3 regions of the Ensifer adhaerens genome follow, and region 1 is predicted to be linked to each of the others. Evidence: riboswitches for the same ligand, from Rfam matches in the RefSeq annotation. Region 1 holds a riboswitch; each other region holds the start of a gene.
The links. A riboswitch is a leader RNA that binds a small molecule or an ion and turns the genes downstream of it on or off. The one in region 1 is predicted to bind cobalamin.

Region 1 (4,218 bases):
ACGCTCGTGCCCTGGGCGGCGGCGGCCTGCCTGCCTTTCTGTGCGGATGCGTCGCTGTCGGCGCTCAGCCAGATGACAGCCAGCCACCCCGGGCTTCTGAAGGCGGGGCGCTTTCCGGGTGGCTTCAATCCGAGCCTGCCGGGCGAGGGGCCGGAGGGGTGGGTCGACACGCGCGTCGTCGGCCTTGACCAGGGGCTCGTCGTGATGATGATCGAGAACTGGCGGAGCGGCTTCGTCTGGAAGCTGACGCGTAGTCTGCCTGCAATCCGGCGCGGACTTGAGCGTGCGGGATTTGAAGGCGGCTGGCTGGCGACGGAGACGTTATGAATTTGGGAAGCCAGCAACAGATTGCGCAGACCGGGGAAGGATATCCGCCACGGGTGCTGGCAGTGGTCGAGCGGTTGCGCGCTGAGTTCCCTGACGTCGGTGTCTCGCTCGGGACGGTGGACGGCGCCTTCAGCGCCCCGGCCGGCTTCTGGGCTGCGGGCGGGGCCGGGATCGAGGAGAGCCTCGCCTATCAGGACTTTTTCGCAGTCGGCATGACGGACCGGATCCGGGCCGCGCATCTGATCGCCTTTTACAGCCGTCAGGTAAGTGTGGTTCTCGGCGCGCTCTATCTCGGTGCGGGCGTTCAGGCTGAGATCGCGGGCATTCGCTTTGAAGACTGGAGTCGCCTTCACCAGGACCGCGCGGTTGCCGGCAAACGCTATCATTTCCACGTCGATCTGGCGGAGAGATCGCAGCAGGCGGAATGCATCGGCGTTTTCGAGCGCGGCTTCACAGCGCATCTGGCGCCGGTCATCGCGATCCTGAAGAAGCGCTCGGGGCTTTCTTCCGGGGCGCAGTGGCGGCTGGCAGCGGATTCGCTTGCGGGCACGTTCCTGGAGATCGGACGGGCGATCGGGGACGAAGTGCGCGGCATGGCCGAGGCGCTCGCGATCGTCAAACGGCCGGGGTCGCGGCTGTTTTCGGAAGAGATCTGCTACGAGGAGATCTCCGCCACCGATCCGGCAAGCGGCGCGCAACTGTCGTGCCAGTACCGGATCCGCTGCGGCTGTTGCCTCTATTTCAAGACGGAGGGCGGCGGCTTCTGCGATACCTGCGTCCTGCTGGAGCCGGACGATCGCCGCGCGCGGCTGGCAGCGCGTCTGATGCAAAACGGCGGGGCCTGAACCCCGCCGTTTTTATGTTCCGGTGCCTTTTGAGGCGCAGCGGGTTCAATGCGACTTAAGGAAGCGCTCGTTGATGAAGCCGGAGACGACGCCGAGAACGATCCAGAAGGCGAGCGTGGTGGCGAGCGCGGCGACCGCGAACTCGGCGCCGAGCACGGCCGGGACGTTGCTGGAGATATCGAGCGGTTGCGGCGCGCCGTAGACATGGGGTGCGGCGATGAGGACGAGGCCGGCGACCTTGGACACTATTTCTTCGCGCAGGACCAGGAGATAGAGGCCGACCGCGGAGAGAGCGACGGTTGTCAGCCACCAGGTCTGGCGGTCGCCGAGTTCGGCCGCCGGGAAGCCCGGGAGTTCCGGCGGCAGGCCGATCGCCGGCAGCATGTGCACCGCGAGCCAGCCGCAGGCGCCCCAGAGAGCGCCGTTCCTGAGCGTGATCGGATAGCCGATCACCAGGCTGACGCCGGCGAGCAGCAAGCCGAAGCCGGAGCCGGTGACGAGGTTTGCCATCAGCGTGCCGGAGAAGCGGCTCATACCGAACATGATGCCGCCTTCCTCATGTTCGCCTTCGTGCGCATAGGCCGGCGTGATCGGCGACAGCGCGTCGAGTACGGCGCCAAGCGGCGATACCGCCTTCAGCGATGAATGCTGGTCATGGCCCTCGGCGGCCGGTTGTGCCGTGCCCGGTTGGCCGGCCGGCTGTTCGGTCGCGGCCGGAGCCTCGCCTTCGAATTGCTCCGCATGCAGGATCAGCGGCGTTACCCGCAGTTCCTGGGCGCCGGTCATGAAGACACCGGCAATCAGCCCAGCCACGATTGCGGCCAGAAGCGTTCTGACAATCATCTTGAATTCCCTCGATAACGGCAAACGCCACGCGCTTCGGCGTGGTTGGTGAGCCTTCCTATTTGCTGTGCCATGCGGACGGTGCTTGCATGTTCGCCAAAGCGCCATGCGCAAACGCCGACATCCGGCGTGAGCCGGATGCATTCAGGTCCGCGGCTATTTCGATGCGGAACGTTGTTCACGTTCCGGCGCATCGTTTAGTGGCAGGGGAAGCCGTAGGAGTGGCGGGTGTCGTGCGCGGTGTCGTGCAGCACGGCCGAATTGGCAAGGCCGGCACCGAAGACGAGGAATGCGCCGATGAAAAGGGCGATGACGCCAGCGGTCAGACGATCGCTCAGGGAGAGCGGGGTGCTCGAAATAGTAGACGTAGCCATGACAACCTCCGTGATGGCATCGGGAAATTTCCCGGTGTGGGCCCTATGCCCGTATCGAGTGGCAGGTTTCCTGGCTCACGGCGCTGGGCGAAATGCCCGGGATCTGCCTCGCCTTCCCAGTTCGACCACCCTCTCGGGGCCTGTTCCAGTGGCTTCTTCCGGATTGCTCCGGAACGGCAAGATCAACGTCGCTCTACAGTCGCGGGGTCGGCCGTGATTTGAATGCCCAGCATGGGTCCATCCGTCACGTTCCCGTTTACTCCCGAAACGCGTTCGCGTCCCGGGAACCAATCGATCCAAAATGATTAGGAGCGTGTCATGGCGTTGTCAATTGAGCCTGCGCCGCCGGCCGCTTCATCCGCGACAAAATCGCGAAGCATCATCTGCTTGTAGGCCTCGACGATGCGGTCGCCCTCCGGCCGATCGACCGAGACGGCAAGCCGCATGGTGCAGTCGCCGAGATGCATGATCAGGAAGGCAGCGCTGTCGATCGTTTCGCGCGGCGTCTCGGGCGCAAAGCGGGCCCAGACATCGGCTAGAAGCTTGCCGCCGGCGCGGCTTTGTTGGAGATCGACCTCACGCAGCGCCTTGTCGGCCTGCATCGCCGACCAGATGTCGCGCATGACAGGCTCGGCCAGGAACATGTCGTAGTAGATGTCGAACAGCAGTGAGAAGGCGTCGCGCAGTTCTGCCATCGACGTGACCTTGGCCAGTTCGGCGGAGATGCACTCGTTGCAAACGGCATTGTAGCGCTCGGCCAGCGTACGCACGATCGCCGCCTTGTCCGGGAAGTACTGGTAGAGCGACCCGATTGAAATCCCCGCCTTTTCAGCGACGTCGCTCATGCGCATGGCGTCGCTGCCCTTCTCCTGGATGAGTGCCGTCGCGCAGGAAAGGATCTGCTCGACGCGCTCGCGGCTGCGCTTCTGGCTGGGCGTCCGGCGCAACGTGGTCTCGTCTTCGGCGGGAGGCGTGGTGGGGTTTGTGTCTGTAATCATGAGTAATGCTCACATTTTGACTTGACTCTTAAAATACGAGGATTTATCACATTTGCAAATGTGAGAGATACTCATGTTTGTAGATGAAGCCTCAGGAGGAAACGATGTCTCAGAAAGTCACACTGGTTTTGGGCGGTACCGGCAAGACGGGGCGGCGGGTGGCCGGGCGCCTTCGGGAGCGGGGCGTAGCGGTGCGCATCGGCGCCCGTTCGGCGTCGCCTTCCTTCGATTGGACGGACGAGGCGACCTGGGCGTCTGCCCTTGAAAATGTCGATCGCATCTATGTCTGCTACCAGCCCGATCTGGCGGTGCCGGGCGCCGTCGATGTCATCGACCGCTTCTCGAGCCTTGCCGTTCGCTCGCGCATCAAGCGGCTGGTGCTTCTGTCGGGGCGTGGCGAGGACGAGGCGGAAGCGGCCGAGCGTGCGCTGCAGGCTTCCGGTGCCGACTGGACGGTCATCCGAGGCAGCTGGTTCTTCGAGAATTTCGACGAAGGCTTCTTGGCCGATGGCGTGATGAGTGGGTCGGTCTTCCTGCCCGTGGACGAGGTCACCGAGCCCTTCGTCAGTTGCGACGACATTGCCGACGTGGCGGTTGCGGCCCTTCTGGACGACGCGCATATCGGCAAGGTCTATGCCTTGACCGGCCCGCGGCTGATGACCTTTGCCTAGGCCGTGGCCGAGATCGCCGTTGCGGCCAACCGCCGGATCGCCTATCAGCCGGTGCCGATCGACGATTTTGCGGCGCAACTCAAGGCCGACGGCGTGCCGGATGACTATGTCGCACTCATCCGCTATCTCTTCTCCTCGGTGCTCGACGGACGCAATTCCA
Region 2 (4,218 bases), 520 kb from region 1:
GCGCGTGTCGCCGTCCAGTTCGGGTTGCCGCGGCCGGCATTGAGGAAAGCCTTGGCGGATTTCTGTGAGCTCGACTTGGCGAGCTTGATCAGTTCGTCCTTGATTTCGAACGGGCTGAGATCGGAAAGGCTATCGTAGAAATTTCTGTCCAACATGGTCCACACTCCCTGTGATCTATGCATTTTGAACGATGGTCTGCTTCGCCCGCTCGCCTCAGGCGAGCATGATGACGATGACGAGGCCGAAGATGGTCAGCAGCGTGTTTCCGATGGCGTAGGGCATGCCGTAGCCGAGCGCCGGCACCTTGCTCTTGGCCGCCTCCTGGATCATGCCGAGCGCTGCCGTCGTCGTTCTGACGCCGGCGCAGGCGCCAAACAGGATCGCCGGATGGAACTTGAAGACATAGTGGCCGAGGAGCACCGAGGCGATCATCGGGATCGACGTGGCGACCACGCCCCAGATGAACAGCGAAATGCCGACCTCCTGCAGGCCCGCGACAAAGCCCGGGCCGGCGCCGATCCCGACGACGGCGATGAAGATGTTGAGGCCGAGCGTGTTCATCAGCCACAGCGCCGGCGAGGGGATTCGGCCGAAGGCGGGGTAGGTGGTGCGCAGCCAGCCGAGCACAAGGCCTGCGAGAAGCGCGCCGCCGGAGGTGGAAAGGCCGATCGGGATGCCGCCGATCGTAATCGTGAGCGCTCCGATCATTGCGCCGACGAAGAGACCCCAGCCAAGGAAGGCAATGTCGGTCGTCTCGACGGGCCTGTCGGCAAAGCCTAGCGCCTTGATCGCCGCTTCGACGTGTCTCTTGGCGCCGCCGATGGTGACGATGTCGCCGCGCTCGACGGTGGTGCCGGGCAGCACCGGAATCTCGACCAGCGAGCGGATGATCTTGCGGGCATAGACGCCGCGCGCCCAATCCATCGTGCTGACATCGGCGAGCGTCTTGCCGGCAAGCGCCTTGCTGGTGACGTAGACGTCGACCACTTCGGCTTCCGCGTTCAAGAGTTCCTTGTCCTCGACCTCGATGAGCTTGCTGTCGAGGTTTTCGACGAGCACGGCACGCCGGCCCGAAAAGGCAACGACGTCACCTGGCTGCAGCACGGTGTTGCCGTCGGCTTCGATGATCTGGTCGCCGCGACGCAGACGTTCGACAAAGACACGGATGCCGGGAAGAATGTCCTTGACCGGCTTGCCGGTCAGCCCGCTTGCCTGATCGACGCGGTAGGCGCGAAGGCCGAAATCGTGATAGGCGCGGGTGATGCCGGGTTCGCTGCTCTCGGTGCCGCCGCCAAGCTTGGCCTCATATTCCCGGCACGCCGCCGGAAGGTCGATACCGAGAAGCTTTGGCCCAAGCTGGGCGAGGATGATGGCCGAGCCGATCGTGCCCCAGATATAGGTCACCGCATAGGCGATCGGGATCTGGTCGGCAAAGGCCTTGGCCTGCTCGGCCGGCAGCCCGAGGGAGTTGATCTGATCCGTCGCGACGCCGATTGCAGCCGAGATCGTCTGCGATCCCGCATACATGCCGGCGCCATAGCCGAGCGGAAGCCCGGCGATCAGCGCGCAGAGATAGGGAACGATGAGGCACAGCACCAGGACAGACAGCGCGAAGGCGATCTGCTTTGGTCCGTCGGTGCTGAGGCCGCGCACGAACTGGGGTCCGACGCCGTAGCCGACGGCGAAGAGGAAGATCAGGAACAGGGTGGATTTCAGGTCACCGGAAACCTGGATGCCCAGCTGCCCGATGAGAACACCGGCAAGAAGCGTTGCGGTGACGTTTCCGAGATTGAATCCCGCGACCTTGATCGGCCCGATCAGGAAGCCGATGCCGAGTGCCAGGAAGACGGCCACGGGCGGGTATGTCCGAAGTGTGTCGACGAAGAAATCGATGGGATTCACTACTTTTCCCTTCAGAAAGTTGAGTTGCCATCACTTCATTTCGGGATTGCGCCATTTCTGTACTGCGCGGCCAAGTTGAGTTTATTGGTGCGTTACCGATGCCCAATCTTAGCTTTGCCGATTGTCGCTTCGACCGATGATTTTCTCAACAGACATGGGGTTACGTGAGCGTAACGTACGTTAAGATTGCCGGCATTTGCGCATGGCGCTGGCGCTTTTTGTGGGCGCGGCGGCACCAGTCGGAAAGCATCGGGCCGGGTGGTCGGCCGATCGGCGTGCGCAGGGCGGATCGGGGGGCGCCGGGCAGCGCCGCCGCGGCAAATTTCGCCGGCTACTCAACTTTGACATTGCAATACGTTATGTTATCTCATAACAAATCCTGCATGACGAAACGCCGCATGTTGATAGGTCCGTAGCGCATGCCCCTAGCAGTTGTTTCATCGGCCGATTCATGCGAGGAAGAGCGTGATGGTGCTGCGTCCGCGGAAATGCGGAAGCGGCTGAAAAGGGAACACGGAACGGACGACCCAAATGGGGCCGAAACCGTGGCTGCCCCCGCAACTGTGAGCGGAAAGCGCATTCACACCATGTCACTGGTCAAAGACCGGGAAGACGTGGATGCGCCGCGACCCGCGAGCCAGGAGACCTGCCATCGAACCGATCAACCACAACGGACGGGGTGTTCCGATGGAAAAGAACTGGCTTTCGCGCGACGGTCATCCGTCATCCTGCCGCTTCGCCATCTCCTGCCGTCACTCCGGCGGAGAGAGAAAATGGCTGAGCCGAATTCCCGACAGCACAAGATAACGGTTTGCACCGATTGCCGTTTTACCGGCGGTCCCTGCGTGCCGGGCGCCGAGCTGATAAAGCGTCTCAACCGCAGCATCGCCGCGCTCGGCGAGCCGCTCGATCGTGATTTCTCGATCGCCGGCACCGTCTGCATGGCGGCTTGCACGCGACCCTGCACCATCGCCTTCCAGGCGACGGGCAAGGCGACCTATCTCTTCGGTGATATCTCGCCGGAAGAGGATATCGACGACCTCGTCCGCTTCGCCGCCACCTATGCCGAACGTGGCGACGGCATGACGCGTGCCGCCGAGCGTCCGCGCGGCCTCAAGACAAAGACGCTCGCTCGCATTCCGGCGGCAGTGCTCGTCTCCGAAGACATTGGAGGACGGTTCCAATGAGCGCAACACGCAAAGGGTGGCGGCGACCTCTGGTGCGCGGGCAGAAATGCGCCGCGGCGCGGGGAGGGACGCGGTCATGACCTGTTCAGCGACGGGAGCTGCCCTCAAGGTGGAAGGCCTTTGCTGGGGGCCCCGTGCGGGGCTGACCCTGGTCGAAGACATGGATTTCTCGATCGAAGCGGGCAGCCGCCTTGCGATCCTCGGGCCGAACGGCGCCGGCAAGACCTCGCTTCTGCGCTGCCTCTACCGGGCGGTGCAGCCGAATGCCGGCCGAATCGAGATCGACGGCGTCGACCTCTGGTCGATCTCGGCGCGCGAGGCGGCGAAGACGATTGCCGTCGTGCTGCAGGAAATGCCCGGCGACTTTCCCTTCAGCGTGCGTGACGTCGTGATGATGGGACGCATCCCGCGGCGAGAGGGGCTCAACGGCTGGACGGAGACGGACCGCGAGCGCGTGCAGCATGCGCTCTCTCATCTCGATCTTTCCCACCTCGCCGGCCGCCAGTTCGCCACACTTTCGGGCGGCGAAAAGCAGCGGGTGCTGATTGCCCGGGCACTCGCCCAGGAGCCGCGCATCATCATCCTCGACGAGCCGACCAACCATCTCGACATCCGTCACCAGCTCGAAATCCTCGAGCTCTTGCAGACGCTGAAGCTGACGATCGTTTCGACGCTGCACGACATCAATCTCGCCGCCGAATTCGCGACCGACGTCGCAATCGTGACCGCGGGGCGGCTGACGGCCTTCGGAACTCCCGATGCGGTGCTGAACCCGCGCGCGCTTTCCACCGCCTTCGGCGTCACTGCCACCGCCCACGGCACCGCCGTTGCCGGCAGCGCCCGTTTCTCCTTTTCACTTCCTCGACAGGGATCCATTTCATGAAGATCAATATTGCCTCCTCTACCTTGCTGTTTCTCATTGCCGCCGCCACGCCGGCGCTCGCCTATCCGGTGACCGTCAAGAGCTGCAACCGCGAGGTGACCTTCGATGCCGCGCCGAAACGGGCGATCGCCAACGACGTCAACCTGGTGGAGATGATGCTGGCGCTGAAACTGCAGGACCACATGGTCGGCTATACCGGCGTTTCCGGCTGGAAGACGCTCGATGAAAAACTGCGCGAAGGTGTGA
Region 3 (4,218 bases), 760 kb from region 1:
CCCGGGCGCTCGTTGAGCACGCGATCGACCGTCGCGGTGCTGAGGCCGGCCTGAAAGGCGATGTCCTTGACCAGAAACGGATGGGCCATCGCCATGGATCTCCTGATGGATTTTTGATGGATTCTTGCCCTATATCATGTTTTGCCGCCGCCTATAGTCGTGTTCATCAAGGTGTTCCAGAGGAGGAAACGGGATGAAGACCGACAACAGTGCGCGGCAGCGGATCGAGCGTGTGTGGCTCACCGAAGAGACCTGCGATATCGAGGCATTCCGGGCGGAAGTGGAGCGCCGAACCAATCTGGCGGACTATCCCCATGCCTCGGGCTGCGACAAGAACGTGCTGAGCTACAACAGCGCCGATCTCGTCGCCGCCTGCGGCAATTCCGAGACGCGGCGTGCGGTGCTTGCCGAGATCTGCGAGGCGCTGGCGACCGGCCCGGGCGTGGCTGTCTTCAAGCGCGCCTTTGCCGATACCGCCGCGATCGATGTCGCGAGCACCGTCTTCGACGAGATCATCGAGGAACAGCATCGCAGCAACAGCGGCGGCGGCGATCACTTTGCCAAGCCCGGCGCAAACGATCGCATCTGGAACTCGCTGGAAAAGCACTGCCTCAAGGCGCCGGAGAATTTTGCCGCCTACTACGGCAACGCCATCATCGCGCTCGTCAGCGAAGCCTGGCTCGGGCCGAACTACCAGATGACGGCGCAGGTGAACCGCGTCAATCCGGGTGGAGCTGCGCAGTCGGCGCACCGGGACTATCATCTCGGCTTCCAGACCTCCGCGGTGATCGAGCAGTACCCGGCGCACGTGCACAAGCTCTCGCCGGTGCTGACGCTACAGGGCGCGGTCGCCCATTGCGACATGCCGCTCGAGAGCGGGCCGACGCTGTTCCTGCCGTACAGCCAGACCTATGTGCCGGGTTACCTGGCCCTCAACCGTCCGGAGTTCCGCGCCTATTTCGACGAACATCACGTACAGCTCCCGCTCGAAAAAGGCGATGTCGTCTTCTTCAATCCCGCCCTCTTCCATGCGGCCGGCAACAACCGCTCCGCCGATATCCGCCGCGTTGCAAACCTGCTGCAGGTGTCCTCCGCCTTTGGCCGGGCGATGGAGACCGTCGATCGGCTGACAATGAGCGCAACGCTCTACCCGGCGCTGAAGGCGTTGCTGGCAAACGGCAAGCTGGCCGAAGCGGAAGCGGCCAATGCGATTGCGTCCTGCGCCGAAGGCTATTCCTTCCCGACCAATCTCGACCGCGATCCGCCGCTCGGCGGGCTGGCGCCGAAGACCCAGGCACAGCTGATGCGCGGGGCGCTGGCGGCGGGAACGAGCGAGCAGGATTTTCACGCGGCGCTCGACGCTCAGGCGAAGCGCAAGCTGAGCTGACGGTTCAATTACCCATTCGGGCTCCCGGTGCGTTTCGCCCGGGAGCCGTCGCTGTTTGACACGATCATCTTCGAGGAGGGAATTCGATGAGTGGACAATTGGAAGGCAAGATCGCCATCGTCACCGGTGGCACGCAAGGGTTGGGCGCAACGATCGCCGGCCTCTTCGCCGAACGCGGCGCGGCGGGTATCGTCATCTGCGGACGCAATGCGGCCAAGGGGCGGGCGAAGGCTGAAGAGATCGGCAAGGCCAGCGGCGCGAAGGTGATCTATGTCGAGGCCGATCTCGAGAAGGTCGAGGACGCCCGTAAGGTCGTTGCGGCTTGTGATGCGGAGTTCGGCCGGGTCGATGCGCTCGTCAATGCCGCCGCGATCACCGACCGCGGCACGATCCTCGACACGACACCGGAGCTCTTCGACCGGATGTTCGGGATCAACGTGCGAGCGCCGTTCTTCCTGATGCAGGAGACGGTGAAGGTGATGCGGCGCGAGCGAACCGAAGGCACGATCGTCAATATCGGCTCCATGTCGGCGATGGCCGGGCAGCCCTTCATCGCCGCCTATTGCTCGTCGAAAGGGGCGCTGGAGACGCTGACCAAGAACACGGCCTATGCGCTCCTGCGAAACCGCATTCGGGTCAACGGCCTGAATATCGGCTGGATGGCTTCCGAAGGCGAGGACCGGATCCAGCGTGAGTTTCACGGAGCATCGGCGGACTGGCTCGAAAGGGCGGCCGCCAGCCAGCCCTTCGGCCGGCTCGTCGATCCGGCAGAGGTGGCACGCGCCTGCGCCTATCTGTCTTCGGCTGAATCAGGGCTGATGACCGGATCGGTGATCTGCTTCGATCAATCGGTCTGGGGCGGCTATGACGGTTCGCCGCATCCGGTGGCGCCGCTATAGGCGGCGCTTGTCTTTCGGTTGCCGCTATGCGCTTATGGCGGCGTCAGGTGCCCGCGCGAGCGGGAGAATCGGGAATCCGGCGTCATTCCGGAACGTGCCCAACGCTGTGACGGGGACGGTCGCCTCTAAGTGCCTTGAATTGATTCAAGGATTTGCCACTGGATCTTCAATCGGTCTGGGAAGGTGAGGCGGCCGGTTGAACCGGAGTCAGAAGACCGGCCTGGCAAGATAGACCGAACCCCGCGCGGACGGCGGGAGGTTGCGCATTGTTGGGGATCGAACGATGCTGACTGAACCGAAGGGCGGCCTTGCGGCTGCCGGTGCCTTCGCGCGCAACGAGCGGGAGGCCGTCTACCGCGCCATCGAAACACGCCGCGACGTGCGCGACGAATTTCTCGCAGAACCTCTTCCCGACGATTTGGTGAAACGCCTGCTTACGGCTGCGCACAGCGCGCCGTCTGTCGGCTTCATGCAGCCCTGGAACTTCGTGCTGGTGCGAGCGGAAGAAACGCGTGAGCGCGTCTGGCAGGCCTTTCGCCGCGCCAACGACGAGGCCGCCTTGATGTTCGAGGCGGAACAGCAGACGAAGTACCGTTCGCTGAAACTCGAAGGCATTCGCAAGGCGCCGCTCAGCATCTGCGTCACCTGTGACCGCACGCGCGGCGGCGCCGTCGTCCTCGGCCGTACCCATAATCCGCAGATGGATGTCTATTCCACGGTTTGCGCCGTGCAGAACCTGTGGCTTGCCGCGCGCGCCGAAGGTGTCGGTGTCGGCTGGGTCAGCATCTTCCACGAGGCGGAGATCAAGGCGATCCTCGGCATCCCTGGTCACATCGAGATCGTCGCCTGGCTCTGCCTCGGCTATGTCGATCGCCTCTACCAACAACCGGAGTTGGCGGTAAAGGGATGGCGGCAGCGTCTGCCGCTGGAAGAACTGGTGTTCGAGGAAGGCTGGGGGAACTGCAGCGAGCGTTCCTAAAGCCCGTTGCGCCAAAATGGGCAGCGGTTTTTCGACAGCGACATGCGAGATATCGAGAACTTGAAGCGCAATGAGCGAATCTGAAGATCGCGGCGCGCTTTGAGATGGCGCGCCGGGATCAGTTCTGGACCGGCTGATAGGCCGGTCCCTTCGGGTGCTTCAGGTCGATCGAGGTTTCCTGTTGCGGCAGGAAGGTCGGGCCGACGACGCGCACCTTGCTCTTCGACGGATCGTAGGGCCGCTCCTCGGGCGGTGCCTTGGCAGTCGTGGTCTCCGCCGGCTTTCTGGTTTCGATCACGACGATGGACGACTGGTCGTCACCGATCTTGGTGCCGGTCGTCTTCGGCGAGGTTGCGGCGGTCTGAGGTATCTGGCAGCCGCACATGCCGGGCTTGCTGACGCCGCGGGTGCGATAGGCAAAGGCATTCGGCATTTCGGTATAGGGCCGGCCCGTCACGGCCGAGACCATCTGATCGCTCTCTTCCGTGTTGATATCATGGAAATAGAGTTCGGTTTCAGCGCCCGGGCAGCGCGCCCGGCAGGCCTGTTCGTCCCGCGGGAAATCGGCCGGCGTGGCGTCCGAGGAGATCGGGAAAAAGGCGCCGTCGCAGGTGCGCACGCACATGGTCCGCAGCGTGCCGCTGTAGTAGCGTTCCTGCGGCGCATAGCCGTCTTCGCCAAGCATCGGGCCGTAGGCGTCGTCAGGCGGCAGATCGGCGATGATGTTGCGGTGCGATTCGGGCTCTTCGGGGTCGACGCTCGCGAACTCTTCGCGGTCGCCATAGCAGCCATTGATCTCCAGCGCGGCAAGGATGCGGCGACGGCTGTCCTGGCTGCCCCCGGCAACAATCTGCTCGCGCTCCGATTTCAGCATGCGCAGATTGTCTTCCATCTCGGCAATGAGGCCGTCGAGTTCGCCACAGATATCCGGGTTGCCGCCATCGAAGGTGACG

Region 2: another riboswitch for cobalamin. It lies ahead of LAC81_RS10005 (DUF1636 family protein); the one in region 1 lies ahead of LAC81_RS12580 (CbtB domain-containing protein).
Region 3: another riboswitch for cobalamin. It lies ahead of bluB (5,6-dimethylbenzimidazole synthase); the one in region 1 lies ahead of LAC81_RS12580 (CbtB domain-containing protein).

The regions. Positions count from the first base shown of each region.
Region 1 covers NZ_CP083349.1:2,561,603-2,565,820, reverse strand. Annotated here, with positions in the region: gene LAC81_RS12595 (glucoamylase family protein) at 1-327, shown strand, start outside; gene LAC81_RS12590 ((2Fe-2S)-binding protein) at 381-1,172, shown strand; gene LAC81_RS12585 (CbtA family protein) at 1,218-2,015, opposite strand; gene LAC81_RS12580 (CbtB domain-containing protein) at 2,213-2,389, opposite strand; cobalamin riboswitch at 2,432-2,696, opposite strand; gene LAC81_RS12575 (TetR/AcrR family transcriptional regulator) at 2,695-3,387, opposite strand; gene LAC81_RS12570 (SDR family oxidoreductase) at 3,492-4,058, shown strand; gene LAC81_RS38410 (hypothetical protein) at 4,062-4,218, shown strand, end outside.
Region 2 covers NZ_CP083349.1:2,043,192-2,047,409, reverse strand. Annotated here, with positions in the region: gene LAC81_RS10015 (bifunctional aspartate transaminase/aspartate 4-decarboxylase) at 1-155, opposite strand, end outside; gene aspT (aspartate-alanine antiporter) at 214-1,902, opposite strand; cobalamin riboswitch at 2,355-2,571, shown strand; gene LAC81_RS10005 (DUF1636 family protein) at 2,676-3,089, shown strand; gene LAC81_RS10000 (ABC transporter ATP-binding protein) at 3,166-3,972, shown strand; gene LAC81_RS09995 (ABC transporter substrate-binding protein) at 3,969-4,218, shown strand, end outside.
Region 3 covers NZ_CP083349.1:1,801,744-1,805,961, reverse strand. Annotated here, with positions in the region: gene LAC81_RS08850 (LacI family DNA-binding transcriptional regulator) at 1-89, opposite strand, end outside; gene LAC81_RS08845 (phytanoyl-CoA dioxygenase family protein) at 194-1,387, shown strand; gene LAC81_RS08840 (SDR family oxidoreductase) at 1,474-2,286, shown strand; cobalamin riboswitch at 2,315-2,525, shown strand; gene bluB (5,6-dimethylbenzimidazole synthase) at 2,570-3,265, shown strand; gene LAC81_RS08830 (DUF2865 domain-containing protein) at 3,384-4,218, opposite strand, start outside.